Linked DNA regions of Saccharicrinis fermentans DSM 9555 = JCM 21142. The protein of the gene in region 2 interacts with the protein of the main gene of each other region in a pairwise test. Links are inferred from orthologs where the notes say so. Each region holds a gene or a part of one and is shown on either strand. Other genes may lie near its edges.

Region 1 (7,805 bases), 110 kb from region 2 along the record:
GTAGGAGACGTCCTAAGCTGTAATTTTTATATTTATTTATGATCATGGCAATGATTTCGGTGCCACCCGTACTGCCTCCGTTGATAAATAAAATAGCGGTGCCCCCACCTCCTAATACAGCACCAATTAATGTAGCCATAAAAATATCGCTGACTACAGGTTCAGTAAAGTGCTTGGTGAGTATGGATAACATGGTTGAAAATAAGACGATGCAGTAAACCGTTTTTATACCGTAGGACAGACCTAATATTTTTACGGCGAGCAATATCAATAAGGCATTGATAATTAGTGAAGTGATGCCGATATCCCATCCCCATAGAAAATAGAAGGTGCTGGATAATCCGGTGATTCCGCCACCAACAATGTCTGAAGGAATAAGAAATCCTGCCCATCCAAGGCTTGAAACGCACACTGCAAAGGTGAGTATTACATATATCTTTAGCTCATTAAATACTTTTGTTGATTCCATAAACATAGAAATTTATCAGACATTAATTATTTTTCAAAAGCGACTACCTAATGATTGTTTTATGATTTATTTTGTGTTTACCCATTTGCTTAACATGTTTATTTGTACTTGCCATTGAATACTTGGAATAATCAACTATACCTTAAGTTGGTCGAATCCTCTACCGTAAACACCCGAAACGGTTCCCATGGTTACAAAGGCATCAGGATCAATGTCTTTGATGATGCGAAAAAGGATGGTAGAGGTTCGTTTCTTGGAGATTACCATTAATACCTTTTTTTCATCTCCAGTGTAGGCACCTATGCCATCAAGTATGGTACAACCTTTTTCCGTTTTAGCAATTATACTATCAGCTATTCTTTTATATTTTTCGCTAATAATGAATAACTGAACGGTTTGTTTATTGCCTGTAATAACCAGATCTACTGCATAGCCAAAAATGGCCATGGTGATAAAGCCATACATGACAATTTCTATGTTTTGAAAAACAAAGTATCCAGTAAATATGATAAATACATCGCAAAGTAATAATAACCTTCCTAAACTTATGTTTTTATATTTATTGATGATCATGGCAATAATATCTGTACCTCCGGTACTACCTCCATTGATAAAGATTAAGCCTCCTCCTGTTCCTGCTAGAGAAGAGCCAATAAGCGTAGACATAAAAGTATCTTCAGTAAGCGGTGTTTTAAAATAGCGCGTTAAAACGGAAAGCAAGATGCCAAATAGTATGATGCAATAAATACTTTTGATACCAAATGAAAAACCTAGCATTTTGATGGCTAAGATAATGAGTATTGCGTTGATGGAGATAGAAACCAATCCCACATCCCATCCCCATAAAAAATGAAAAGTACTGGCTAAACCAGTTATTCCTCCTCCTACAATTCCGGCGGGAATGATAAAGGCGGACCACCCTATAGATGCAATGCAGAGGGAAAGAGTCAACATTAAGTATGACTTAACTTCCCGATAAATTTTTTGCTTTTCCATTGCTGATGCTTAAAATATAAACCGTTTTTTTGTTTGTAAAAAATGATCATTGAAATTTCGGCAAAGTAAACGAAAGCTAGCTATATGAAAATGATACTAATGTCATGTTTTGTGTCTTATTTTATATGATTTTTCTCATGGGTCTTATGCGTTGGAAAAGTTAAAGGTATTTAGTCTCTTTGTTTAACCTGGATTTGTACATAAAGGGATCATTGATTTTGGCGAGTTTTATATGGCTTTTAAAAATTTAATTATATGGAGTGAGCTAGCAAGCGACTTGATTGGTAGTAGTTTTAATTTATAATAGATTTTCTAATGTATTTTGCGGGTTTAATAGCAGGTTAATTGATAAAAAAAGGCCGACATTGTTTGCCGGCCTTCTCTGAATATTTAGTGTTTATTTTTATCCGATCACTACATTGATGATTTTATTGGGAACAATGATGATTTTTCTTATTGTTTTTCCTTCCAGCCATTTTTGTGCACTTTCGTGACTTTTAACAGCTTCTTCAATCTCTTTGTTGGAGGCATCCACTGGCATATTCATCTTAAATCGCATTTTTCCGTTAAATGAAACGGGGTAATTAAAAGAGGATTCTGCTAGGTGAGATGCATTGAATAAAGGCCATGGAGCATCACATACAGATGTTGTATGGCCTAATTTTTCCCATAGTTCTTCACATAGGTGAGGCGCAAATGGCGCAAGTAATATGGTCAGAGGTTCAAGAATTTGGCGTTTATTACATTGGAGTGCCCCAAGTTCATTCACGCATATCATAAATGCACTTACACAGGTGTTAAAGGAGAACTTCTCAATATCGTCACTGATTTTTTTAATGGTCTTGTGAAGCACCTTTAGTTCCTCCTTAGTGGCTTCTTCATTGGATACTTCTAGCTTGTTATCCTTGTTAAAAAATAAGCGCCAGGTTTTTCGTAAGAATTTGTGGACTCCATCAATACCGTTGGTATCCCATGGTTTACTTTGTTCCAGTGGTCCTAGGAACATTTCGTATAAGCGCAATGTGTCAGCCCCATAGTCTTCAATGATGTCGTCTGGATTAACAACATTGAACATTGATTTAGACATTTTTTCTACGGCCCAGCCACAAATATATTTTCCATCCTCTAAAATAAATTCAGCATCTTTGTATTCAGGGTTCCATCCCTTAAATTTCTCAATGTCTAAGATGTCATTGCTCACTATGTTCACATCCACATGAATAGCTGTTGTTTTGTATTCGTTTTTTAGGTGGAGAGATACGAACTTATTGGTGCCATTGATTCGGTAAACGAAGTTAGAGCGCCCCTGTATCATTCCTTGGTTAATCAATTTTTTGTAGGGTTCGTCTTTTACAACATAGCCCATGTCGAATAAAAACTTATTCCAAAAACGTGAATAAATCAGGTGTCCGGTGGCATGTTCTGTACCTCCGATATATAAATCAACATCTTGCCAATATTCGTTAGCCTCTTTACCGACCAAAGCCTGCTTGTTTTTTGGATCCATGTAACGTAAGTAATAAGCAGATGATCCTGCAAAGCCGGGCATGGTATTTAGCTCCAAGGGGTAGGCATCTTTATATACCCAGTTTTTGGCACGCCCCAATGGCGGCTCTCCTTTTTCTGTGGGCAAGAATTTGTCTATTTCGGGAAGCTTCAATGGTAGATCAGCCTCGTCAACCGTTTGTGGCATATCATCTTTGTAATAGACAGGGAATGGCTCTCCCCAATAACGTTGACGACTAAAAATAGCATCGCGTAAGCGGTAATTTATTTTAACGTCGCCCACATTCATTTTACGAATGTAGTCTTTTGTTTTTGCAATGGCTTCGGGCACCTTTAAGCCATTCAAGAATCCTGAATTTATCATGATGCCGGCCTTGGAGTCTTTAGAGTCATCCCATGTAGCTGGGTCGGAGGCTTCTTCTCCTTCAGGGATTACCACTTGTATAATGGGTAAATTAAAGTGTTTGGCAAAAGCAAAGTCACGAGAGTCGTGGGCAGGAACGGCCATGATGGCACCTGTACCATAACCGGCCAGTACGTAATCGCCAATCCAAATGGGAATTTCTTCGCCCGATAAAGGGTTGATGGCATAAGAGCCAGAGAATACTCCGGTTACCTTTTTTACCTCGGCAAGACGTTCGCGCTCTGTTCTTTTTTTTGTTTCTGCAATGTAATGATCAACTGCGTCTCTCTGGTCCTTTGTGGTCAATTGATCTACCAATTCACTTTCGGGAGCTAAAACCATAAATGTAACCCCAAAGACGGTATCGGCACGGGTAGTAAAGATATCCATCTCTATTGAGGAATCCTTAACCTTGAATTTCATCTCTGCACCTTCGCTTTTGCCAATCCAGTTACGTTGAATCTCCTTTAATGAATCTGTCCAGTCTACTTTGTTCAAACCATCCAATAGTCTTTCTGAATAGGCAGATACGCGCAATAGCCATTGGCGCATTACTTTTTGTTCTACCGGGTGTCCGCCTCGTACAGATATTCCTTCTTTCACTTCGTCGTTGGCTAAAACGGTTCCCAAGGCAGGACACCAATTGACCATGGTGTCGGCCAGGTAAGCCAAACGATAATTCATTAATATCTGTTGTTGTTCTTTGTCAGATTTAGCTGTCCACTCATCAGCGGTAAACTCAAGGTTCTCTGTTTGGGCTACGTGCAAGCCTGATGTTCCATTTGTGTTAAAAGCTTTTATTAACTCCGAAATAGGAAGTGCTTTTTGGCTTTTGTTACAATAATAGCTGTTAAACATTTTGATAAATGCCCATTGAGTCCAGTGGTAATATTCAGGATCACAGGTTTTTATTTCTCGATCCCAATCATAACAAAATCCAATTTTGTCTAACTGTTCTCTATATCTGTTCAGGTTTTTTTCGGTTGTAATTGCCGGATGTTGACCTGTTTGGATGGCGTATTGTTCTGCAGGCAGCCCATAGGCATCGTATCCCATAGGATGTAATACGTTAAAGCCATTTAGCCTTTTAAAACGGCTGTATATGTCAGAAGCAATATAGCCGAGTGGGTGACCAACGTGTAAACCTGCTCCCGAAGGATAGGGAAACATATCCAAAACATAGTATTTCGGACGGTTTTTATCAATCTCCACTTTGTAAGTCTTGTCACTTATCCATTGTTTCTGCCATTTTGTTTCAATGGCTTTAAAATTGTAATCCATGTTGTTACGAGTGTTTTGTTCTTTTTAAGCACCTAAAAATAATACGCTTTAGGCGTGAATGTGCGAAATTATAAAATCTTTTTATAAATTTGCCCCACTTTTAATAGGAGCTAGCTATATTATAAAATATTTAGCTTTTATTTTTATTAGGCCCCTTAGTTCAATGGATAGAATACTGGATTCCGGTTCCAGCGATATGAGTTCGAATCTCGTAGGGGTCACTAAAAAAAACCTTCTGACTCACAGAAGGTTTTTTTTTGGTGTACCAGCATTGTGAAAGTATGCCTTTTGTTAGAATTTGTATTTCTTTGGATCAATGGTTTAATCAAATCAAAATTGCCAATGTTTCATTACTTTAGGTTTTATACATGATTGTTCTTTACACTTGTGAATCAGTTGATGGATTATCAGAAAGATGGTTGTGATGGATGCTAATATGTGCAAAATAGCGCTATCTTTGTTTGGTAAAAATTATTAACGAGAAACCTAAAACGGGATGTTTATTATTTTACAAATAAAACCAGAAATATCACTGGCCATAGGATTGCTTGTTACTTTCGTGTTTTTTTGGTTCATATGGCCTAATAGTGGAGGTCTTGCTTTAATTACAAAATTCCTTAGAAATAATAAAAGAGTCCTGCTGGAAGATGCATTGAAGTTTATTTTTGATTGTGAGTACAATAAAATGATTTGCAATATCAATAGCCTTTCTGGAAACTTAAATATCACACTAGAGAAATCAAGTAGTATTCTGAATCAGTTGACGGAGTTAGAATTGGTTACCATCAATCATCAGTCTGTTTCATTAACCGATGAAGGGCGTTCCTATGCATTACGTATTGTGCGGATACACCGGATATGGGAACGCTATCTAGCAGATCAAACGAGTATAGAGCCGGCGGACTGGCACAATGAAGCCGATCGTATAGAGCATTTGGTTACAGAGGAAGAAACAGAGTTATTAGCTGCTCAAATGGGTAATCCTGTATTTGATCCGCATGGTGACCCTATTCCAACTACCGAAGGGATTCTACCCAAAGCGAAAGGTGTTCTTTTGAGTGCTTTGCAAGAAGGAGAGATGGGGCGCATTATCCATTTGGAAGATGAACCTAAAAGTATTTACGAGCAGTTGGTTGTACTTGGCTTATATCCTGGTATGCAGATTTATGTGATTGATGTCACGGAAAAGAAAATTACTTTTGTTGCCAATGGTGAAGAGTGTATGTTGACACCTTTATTTGCGGGATATATTACCATCGAAAAAACTTCTGATGAATCAGTACGCGCTCACAAATATGAATTACTGTCGTCGCTTCGTATAGGAGAAGAAGCTGAAGTATTAGGTATCTCTCAAAATTGTCGTGGTCTGCAACGAAGGCGGCTGATGGATCTAGGTATGGTTCCCGGAAGTCAGATATCTGCAGTGATGAAAAGTGCTTCAGGTGATCCTATGGGTTATCGGGTTATGGGAACAACCATAGGTATCCGAAAACAGCATGCCGATTATGTATTTGTTAAACGAAATGAATAAAAAACATGCATACTAAAGATAATTGCGCAACTTGTCCTGCACATAATAAGGCTAACCTTGTAAAATTAGGCATTAACCTTGAGAATGTGGATTTTGTCATCACCATGGCGGGAAATCCCAATACAGGTAAGAGTACTGTCTTTAATAATCTAACCGGATTACGCCAGCATACGGGTAATTGGCCCGGTAAAACAGTTTCTAGAGCGGAGGGTGGTTTTATTTTTAATGATAAGCGTTATAAGGTCGTAGATTTACCTGGAACTTATTCCTTATTGTCTACCAGCACCGATGAAGAAGTTGCCCGCGATTTTATCTTGTTTGGTCAGCCTGATGTGACTGTTATTGTGGTGGATGCAACACGTCTGGAGCGTAATTTAAATTTGGTGTTACAAATACTGGAACTGACCGATAGGGCGGTAATGTGCGTTAATCTAATGGATGAAGCTAAACGAAATAATTTGGAAATTGATATTCGTACTCTTTCAAAAGAATTAGGGATTCCTGTTATACCAGCTTCTGCTCGAAGAAAAGAAGGAATGAATGAATTACTGCAGGCAATTGAAGAAGTTGCGACAGGTAAGTATCTGTGTAGGCCGCCTAAGATCAAAAGTCGTTCTAAAAAGCTAAAACATGCCATTGAAACTCTTTCTGTAAAAATCAAAGAAAGCTATCCACGACTGCAAAATGTAAAGTGGGTAGCCATGCGTTTGCTTGAGGGAGATAACAGTATAATAGAAGCTGTTCGTTCTGGCGAAATAGGAAACTTACATGAAAAGCAGCTAAAGCGTGAATGATCTAAATTGACAAACACACACAGATGATTGATCAAATATATGGGCGTAGATTTAAGTATTGAAAATGAATCAGGATCGTATGCAAAATAACACAATAAAATCAAAAGGTGAAGAGATTATAGCATTGGCAAATACTGTCAGATGGGATTTAGGGATTGATTTCCATGATTCCATTATAGAATCCATATACGAAGATGCTTCACTCATTGCAAAAAAAACAGTTCAACAAACAGGAGAAAAGGAAGCTTATAGTTTTGATTTAAAAATTGATAAGATTGTGACCAGTAAATGGTTGGGTTTTCCGTTGATGTTTCTAATGTTGACAGTTGTATTTTGGCTTACTGTGGCAGGTGCAAATTATCCATCCGGTTTATTGGCTTCATTGTTAATTGATACCATGCACCCAATACTTAAAGGGTTTGCCGCTTCCGTGAATATGCCCTGGTGGCTCGATGGTGTGCTTATTGACGGTGCTTATCTTTCTATGGCATGGGTTATAGCGGTTATGTTGCCTCCAATGGCTATTTTCTTTCCTATTTTTACTTTGCTCGAAGATCTGGGGTATCTGCCACGTGTGGCTTTTAATATGGATAGTCTTTTTCGTAAAGCTGGCGCCCATGGTAAACAAGCTCTTACTATGAGCATGGGCTTTGGGTGTAATGCGGCAGGTGTTGTCGCCGCTCGGGTGATCGACAGTCCTAGAGAACGGCTAATCGCCATTATTACCAATAATTTCTCTTTGTGCAACGGTCGTTGGCCAACCCAAATTCTTATTGCTTCTATTTTTATGGGAAGCTTAGTGCCTGCAGGGATGGCCGGTATTGT
Region 2 (7,401 bases):
CCATATACATAAAATCTAACGCAGGCGGCTTATCCAGCTTCCACTTCAGAGGTACGTCCAGCGACCACACCTCTGTAATGGTCGGGGGCTTAACCATTAACTCACTCACCTTAGGCAGTTCTAATCCTAGCAATATCCCAACTTTTCTGTTTGACAAGGTGAATGTTTTATATGGCAGCTCATCCGCATCTCTTGGATCCGGATCCATAGGTGGCAGTATTCGCTTAAGTTCTGCACTCAACTGGACACAAGGACAGAAGGTTGAGTTATTGGCATCCACTGGATCTTTTGGCGCCTACACATGGGGTGGAAAAATATTTTTAGGGAATGGTAAATTTGAATCGGTCACCCGTATTTTATCTTTAGAAAAGAAAAACGACTTTAAATTTAAAAATACAGCCATTAAAGACTTTAGTACAGGTCAATTTAAAACGGAGAAACAAAAATATGCTTCCATAGATAACATGGATGTAATGCAAGAGCTAAATTTTAAAATTTCAGATAAAGAATCTTTCACATCCATGTTTTGGTATACCAATAGCTGGCACGAAGTTCAACCTACCATAGAAGCAAACTCCAGCGATACATTAATACAACAGACCTATGAAGATACTCACTTCAGAATGTGGACAAATTACAAGCTACAAAAACGCAAAATAAAATTCCAATTAGGAGCAGGTTATGTCTATGACGACGCTATTTCAAACGGTCTTCAAGAAGAATCTATTTCTACCCAAAGATTTATTTCAGAAACAAGCATCCAACACCAATGGAAAAATTTCAATTACACAATAGGAGCAAAATACAAACATATCGTTCCTGATGTTTACGCCTATAAAAACAATCCCACGGAAGATCGACTTGATATTTTCGCTTCCTTACTTATGAGATACGGCACCAACACCAATGTATCCATCAATTTACGTCAACAGTTTGTGACTTCATTCTCGGCACCCTTTACACCTTCCTTAGGATTAGAACACAACCTTTGGGTTCAAAAAAACTCCGTTCTAAAACTAAGTGCTAACATCCAAAAGAGCTATCGAATACCCACCCTCAATGATCGTTTTTGGGATCAACCTAACTATAAGGCCAATGAAAATTTAAAGTCAGAAGAAGGACTCGCTATTGAAGGAGGCTTAAAATACACCGTTAGCTTGGAGCACTTTACCCTTAAATCCAACATACATTACTTTTATATGGATGTGGATAATTGGCTTATGTGGATTCCAAAGACCGAAGGTTGGATTGCGGCCAATATACTTCGCGTAAAAAGCAAAGGACTAGAATTCCATTCCGATGCCACCATAAAACTCAACAAAACGAACATCCAATTAAGTACAAACTACACCTACAACAAGGCGATACGAGCAGCTTCGGAAATTGAGAATGATCAATTAGGACGTCAGTTAGAATATACACCCAAACACATGGCCAATGGATCCGTCAGCATCAACTATAAAGAACAGGGAATCAACATAAACGGATCTTATACCGGAGAAAGATATTACAACCAAGCGGAAAACAAAACATTGAACGACTATTTTCTTTTAAACATTTCTATTTACAAATACTTAAAGTTAAAAGAACACAAGCTTAGAATGTTTTTAAACATAAACAATGTGCTCAGTGAAAAATACCAAAACGAATATAGATACGCCATGCCCATGATCCACTACACTCTGGGCATCAAATATTACTTTAATAATTAGAAACAAATATTTTACACATGAAAAAGCTATTTTTATTAATTGCTATTATTCCATTTCTATTTTCTTCGTGTGAAGAAGACAATGAAACCAATAAAAACACGGAGACATCCAGTTTTTACATTGTAAATTATGGAAATTACGGAGGCACTAAAGGCTCTTTATCTTCCTTTAACCTAGCAGATTCAACCATCAACAATTACGTCTATGAATCGATCAATGGCGTAGCCATGACGGGTAACCCACAGTATGTATACAACTACGATGGTAATATTTATGTGATGGGTAACAACAAGGACGAAGTATATTATTTCGACAATGTTTTTCTTGAACAAACAGAAAATGGAGTGAGCACAGACATTGTGAAACCCAGGTACTGTGTTGGCAATGGAGACTACCTGTATATTTCATGCTGGGGAGGAGACATCTGGGAAGACACAAGCCTTTCCTATATTGCTAAATATAATTTAAAGGAAAAGATTGTGGAGAAAAAGATTGCTTTAGCCGGCGGTCCGGAAGGACTTGAAATTGCCAACGGCAAATTGTACTGTGCCTTAAATTATGAGCAAAAAGTAGCCATAATGGATTTAAACACCGAAACCTTCTCATATATCGATTTACCTGCCGCCACATCGTACTTTCTAAAAGATAATAGCAATAATTTATATGTAAGTATGATTAGTACCTTCACACATCCATCCACAGAAACAGGCATGGGGTATATCAACACACAAACAGATGAACTGGAAACAACGTATACCTTAAGTGGTATATCCACCGGCTATAGCTCCATTATGGCAGCCAATAGCGATTTTTCAAAAATATATATTATTGCTTCCTCATGGATTCAGGATACCAATGATGAGTGGATACAAGTAGGTGGACTACAAACTTTTGATGTTGCTAGCCAGACATACGAAGCAGAACCCTTCGTTTCCAATGTAAATGGATTAAATGGAGTAGCCGTCAACCCCGAAACCGATGATGTTTTCTGCATGATATCAGAAAGCACCTCTACCTCAGGAAAATTACAAATGTATAACAAGGATAAAACACTCATAAAAACACTAACTACCGGAATAGCGCCCGCATGGGCTTTATTTATTCAATAAAGATTATCTGCCGATAACTGCGAAGCACGCTTTTTCAAAAAGTTGAGAAAGCGTGCTTTTTTATTTTAGTATGTTCTTTCATTCTTTAAAAATTGTATTTTTACAAAATACCGATTCGAAAATGATAGATGATGAACGAAAACATTCAACAAGAGATACAAAGTTTACGAGAACAACTCAACCAACACAACCATCAATATTACGTTCTTAACCAACCTAGCATCTCTGATTATGCCTATGATCAGATGATGCATACATTGATAAAGCTGGAGAAGGAGCACCCCGAATACATGGATACCAACAGTCCTTCACTAAGAGTAGGTAGCGACATATCCAATGACTTTCAACAAATCACCCATAAATACCCTATGCTATCCTTGGGTAATACTTACAACGAAGGAGAGATAGCTGATTTTCACCAAAGAGTTAGCAAGGCTATTGGAGGAAATATAGAATACGTTTGCGAACTAAAATATGACGGAACGGCCATTGGTCTCACTTACGAAAATGGCCAACTAACACATGCTGTAACAAGGGGCGATGGAGAAAAGGGCGACGACGTTACAGCCAATGTAAAAACCATAAAAAGCATTCCTCTGCAATTAAAAGGTGACTATCCAGCTCATTTTGAGATCAGAGGAGAGATATTTATTCCCAATGCCGAGTTTCAGAAGATAAATGAGCTCCGTGATATTGAAGGAGAAGCACCCTTTGCCAATGCCCGTAACGCCGCAGCAGGCTCTCTTAAAATGAAAAAAAGCTCCGATGTGGCCAGACGTGGTCTCGACTGCTATCTATATTACATGATCGGAGAACAGCTTCCCACGACAATACATTCTCATAACCTGGAAAAAGCGCGTACATGGGGTTTTAAAATACCCGAACACTATAAGATATGTCATTCTCTGGAAGAGATCAACGAATTTATTGCCCATTGGAATAAGGAACGACATCAATTACCCTTTGAAATAGATGGCATCGTCATCAAGGTGAATGACATCAACTTACAAAATGAATTGGGCTACACCGCCAAGTCGCCACGCTGGGCCATATCTTATAAGTTCCAGGCTGAGGAAGCTTGTACCCAGCTACTATCTGTTGATTACCAGGTAGGCCGTTCAGGAAAAATAACGCCCGTGGCCAATCTGGAGCCAGTACAACTTGCTGGCACAACCGTAAAAAGAGCCTCCTTGCACAATGCCGACATCATTCAACAGCTAGATCTGCATGAGTCAGATATGGTATACGTGGAAAAGGGAGGAGAGATAATACCCAAGATAACAGGCGTAGATGAAAGTGCCCGCCCCCCTTTATCGTCAAAGATCCATTTTATAACAAAATGTCCTGAGTGTGGCACAATGCTCATCAGACCCGAGGGTGAGGCAGCCCATTTTTGTCCCAACGACAAGACCTGCCCCCCTCAACTCAAAGGCAAAATTGAACATTTTGTTAGCCGAAAGGCATTGAACATAGATTCATTTGGCGAACAGGTAGTTGATCTTCTTTTTGAAAAAGGTTTGGTAAGAGAAGTCAGTGATATTTACCAATTAAGTTACGATCAGCTAAATGGACTCAGCAGAATTTCAAGCGATGACCCTCAGAAAAAAACATTCAGCTTTCAGGAAAAGTCGACCCAAAACCTACTAAATGGAATTGCCAAATCCAAAGAAGTTCCTTTTCCCAATGTTTTATTCGGACTAGGCATCAAACATGTTGGGGCAACAGTTGCCAAAACACTCACTAAAAAGTTTCATACTATCGATCGATTAGCTAACGCTACCTTGGAAGAACTAACAGAAGTGGATGACATAGGACCTAAGGTAGCCCAAAGTGTCATTACCTATTTTGCCAATAGCGAAAACAGGGCTATGATTACACGATTAAAAGACGCAGGTCTTCAACTACAAGGTGAAGCACAAAATGAAAACCTGGGCAAATTCACAGGACTATCCTTTGTGGTAAGTGGAACCTTTACGCAGTTCTCGCGAGATGAACTAAAAAATAAGATTGAACAACACGGTGGAAAAAACCTTAGTGGAGTTTCGGCAAAAACATCGTATCTTGTGGCAGGTGAAAAAACAGGACCAGCTAAATTAGCCAAAGCCCAAAAACTAGGTGTAAAAATTATTAGCGAATCTGATTTTATTGATCTTCTAGAAAATTAATTCTGTGAACTACTTAACAAACATAAGAATTCGATTGGGTGCTTTTATATTGAAGCAAAAACTAAAAAAGAAAAAAAGAACGCCGGTCATTTGCAACTTAAAACAAGCCAAGAACATTGGTATTGTTTACGATACCAGCATTGCAAACAATCGACAATCCGTCACAAAACTCGAATCCTATTTCAAGGAATTAGAAATGAATATTGAAGTGTTAGGCTATGCCCATGTGAAAAAAGAAGAAAACACACTTATTGGAGACAATCACCACCACTATATTTACGCACAGGACTTTAACTGGTATTACAAGCCTAAAAATGAAATGATTGAACATTTCATTCAAGCCCCACTGGATATTATTATTAATTTGTACCAAGAAGAAGAATTTGCCATCGAATACATAATCAAGATGTCAAACGCAAAGTTTAAGGTAGGTTGTGCCCATATTGAAGAAAGCCTGCACGATCTGATGATAGATGTGAGCAAGCACAAAGGAGATACGGAATACTTAATTGAAAATGTGAAACATTATCTGAATATTTTGAATAATTAGTTGGCATGATAATTGATTTTTGACCACTACAATTACAAAATAAATATAAACATTTATCCAACCAAAATACGGTAAATATGAAAACTAAATTACTAACGTCCGCCCTTTTTATAGCATTACTTTTTTCGGCCTGCGCCAGTCACAAAGTAGAGCGAGTATCTCCTGATGAAGCCATTGATTTAAGTGGGAGATGGAACGACACGGATTCAAAGATGGTGGCAGAAGCCATGGTAGAACAAGTACTTTCCGGCGCTTGGATCACCAATTATATGCAAAACAACAACGGCAAAAAACCAGTGGTAATCGTTGGATTAGTATACAATAAATCACACGAACACATTAATGCCAACACCTTCATTAAGGATATAGAACGCACCTTTATTAATAGTGGTAAAGTACGTTTGGTACAGGCCGCCGACAAACGAGAAGAGCTTCGAAAAGAACGTGCTGCCCAACAGGAGTTTGCTTCACTGGAAACTGCCAAGCAATGGGGCAAAGAATTAGGAGCTGATTTCATGCTCAACGGAGACATCAACTCAATTGTAGATACCTATAAAAAAGAACGGGTGAACTATTACCAGACTAACCTGGAGTTATCAAACCTTGAAACCAACGAAATAGTTTGGATTGGTGACAAAAAGATAAAAAAATACATCAACAAATAAATTACAAAAGCCTATTCCATTCCTACTAAACACTACGAATGGAATAGGCCTTTAAAGCAGTCAAATCAGTGACGCATAAATATTTATTTCTCACCTCCTTCCAATTAACTCATATGTCAATTAAAAAAAACAAACTCGTACTTTTAATTGTCACTACATGTATATCCCTCACTTTTATGGGATGTGCCACCTACTACCAAAAAAACTATCAACTTCAAAGTTATATTACAAATGGAGATTTTCATTCTGCCGACAAACTCTTAAAAAAAGATAAGAAAGGAGAATCTGGAGTTAATAAGGTACTCCACTATATGAACAAAGGGGTGGTCAATTTTATGTTGGGCAACTACCAACTTAGTAATACCTACTTTGAAAAAGCAGACTTATACAACGAGGACTACAAAAAAAGTCTGGGTTCAGAAGCTTTAGCAATGATCTCCAACCCCATGGTACGCCCCTACAAACCAGAAGATTTTGAAATCGTAATGGTTCATTATTACAAATCGCTCAATTACCTTATGCTTAAAAATTATGAAGAAGCACTGGTAGAGTGTAGAAGAGTCAACATTCAGTTACAACAGCTAAACGACAAATACAAAAACAATAAGAACAAATACACCAATGACGCTTTTGCCCATAATTTAATGGGGATGATTTATGATGCCTCAGGAGATAAGAACAATGCATTCATAGCCTACCGTAATGCTTACGAAGCCTATGAAAATGACTATAAGAAGTTATTTAGTATTGCTGCCCCCCTTCAATTAAAAAAAGACCTCCTACGTGTTGCATACCAAATAGGTTTTATGCAAGAATATAATTACTATAAAGACCTATTCGCACTAGAATACAAACCTTCCGACAACGAAGATGGATCGCTTGTTTTTTTATGGATGAATGGTTTTGGCCCAGTTAAATCAGAGTGGAGTATCAATTTTACAAATGCAGGCTACCGAAATGGATGGGTTACTTTTGTCAATGAGGATTATGGCTTTAACTTCCCGGTATACGTAGGTAACCGAAGAGTAAATGAGCAAGGTGCTTTTAAAAACCTATCCTTTCTTCGGGTGGCCTTTCCCAAGTACATAGAAAGAAAACCTGCATTCACTCAAGCTATACTACGAACCCAACAGCAGGAATATCCCCTGGAATTATCAGAAAATATTAACGCCATCGCATTTCAATCACTCAAAGACCGTA

The links. Proteins that work in one complex are often made in the same cells at the same time.
Region 1: the proteins of ligA (region 2) and leuS interact in binary tests that used the Escherichia coli proteins (3 or more experiments, as listed by UniProt). The link is inferred for Saccharicrinis fermentans DSM 9555 = JCM 21142 from one-to-one orthologs.

The regions. Positions count from the first base shown.
Region 1 is NZ_KI912107.1:560,294-568,098, forward strand. Bases 1,669-4,965 are described here. They hold leuS (leucine--tRNA ligase), read right to left. Parts: upstream 4,656-4,965; coding sequence 1,869-4,655; downstream 1,669-1,868. Outside these bases: CYTFE_RS0102580 (YitT family protein), read right to left, coding at 1-469; CYTFE_RS0102585 (YitT family protein), read right to left, coding at 605-1,465; CYTFE_RS0102600 (metal-dependent transcriptional regulator), read left to right, coding at 5,152-6,186; CYTFE_RS0102605 (FeoB small GTPase domain-containing protein), read left to right, coding at 6,192-6,980; CYTFE_RS0102610 (nucleoside recognition domain-containing protein), read left to right, coding at 7,045-7,805.
Region 2 is NZ_KI912107.1:669,961-677,361, reverse strand. The notes cover bases 2,575-5,467. They hold ligA (NAD-dependent DNA ligase LigA), read left to right. Parts: upstream 2,575-2,949; coding sequence 2,950-4,986; downstream 4,987-5,467. Other genes in these bases: CYTFE_RS0102890 (DUF6913 domain-containing protein), read left to right, coding at 4,991-5,467; CYTFE_RS0102900 (NHL repeat-containing protein), read left to right, coding at 2,575-2,821. Outside these bases: CYTFE_RS0102905 (TonB-dependent receptor plug domain-containing protein), read left to right, coding at 1-1,712; more of CYTFE_RS0102900, read left to right, coding at 1,730-2,574; more of CYTFE_RS0102890, read left to right, coding at 5,468-5,536; penicillin-binding protein activator LpoB, read left to right, coding at 5,614-6,201; CYTFE_RS0102880 (COG3014 family protein), read left to right, coding at 6,315-7,401. UniProt on the Escherichia coli protein: DNA ligase that catalyzes the formation of phosphodiester linkages between 5'-phosphoryl and 3'-hydroxyl groups in double-stranded DNA using NAD as a coenzyme and as the energy source for the reaction.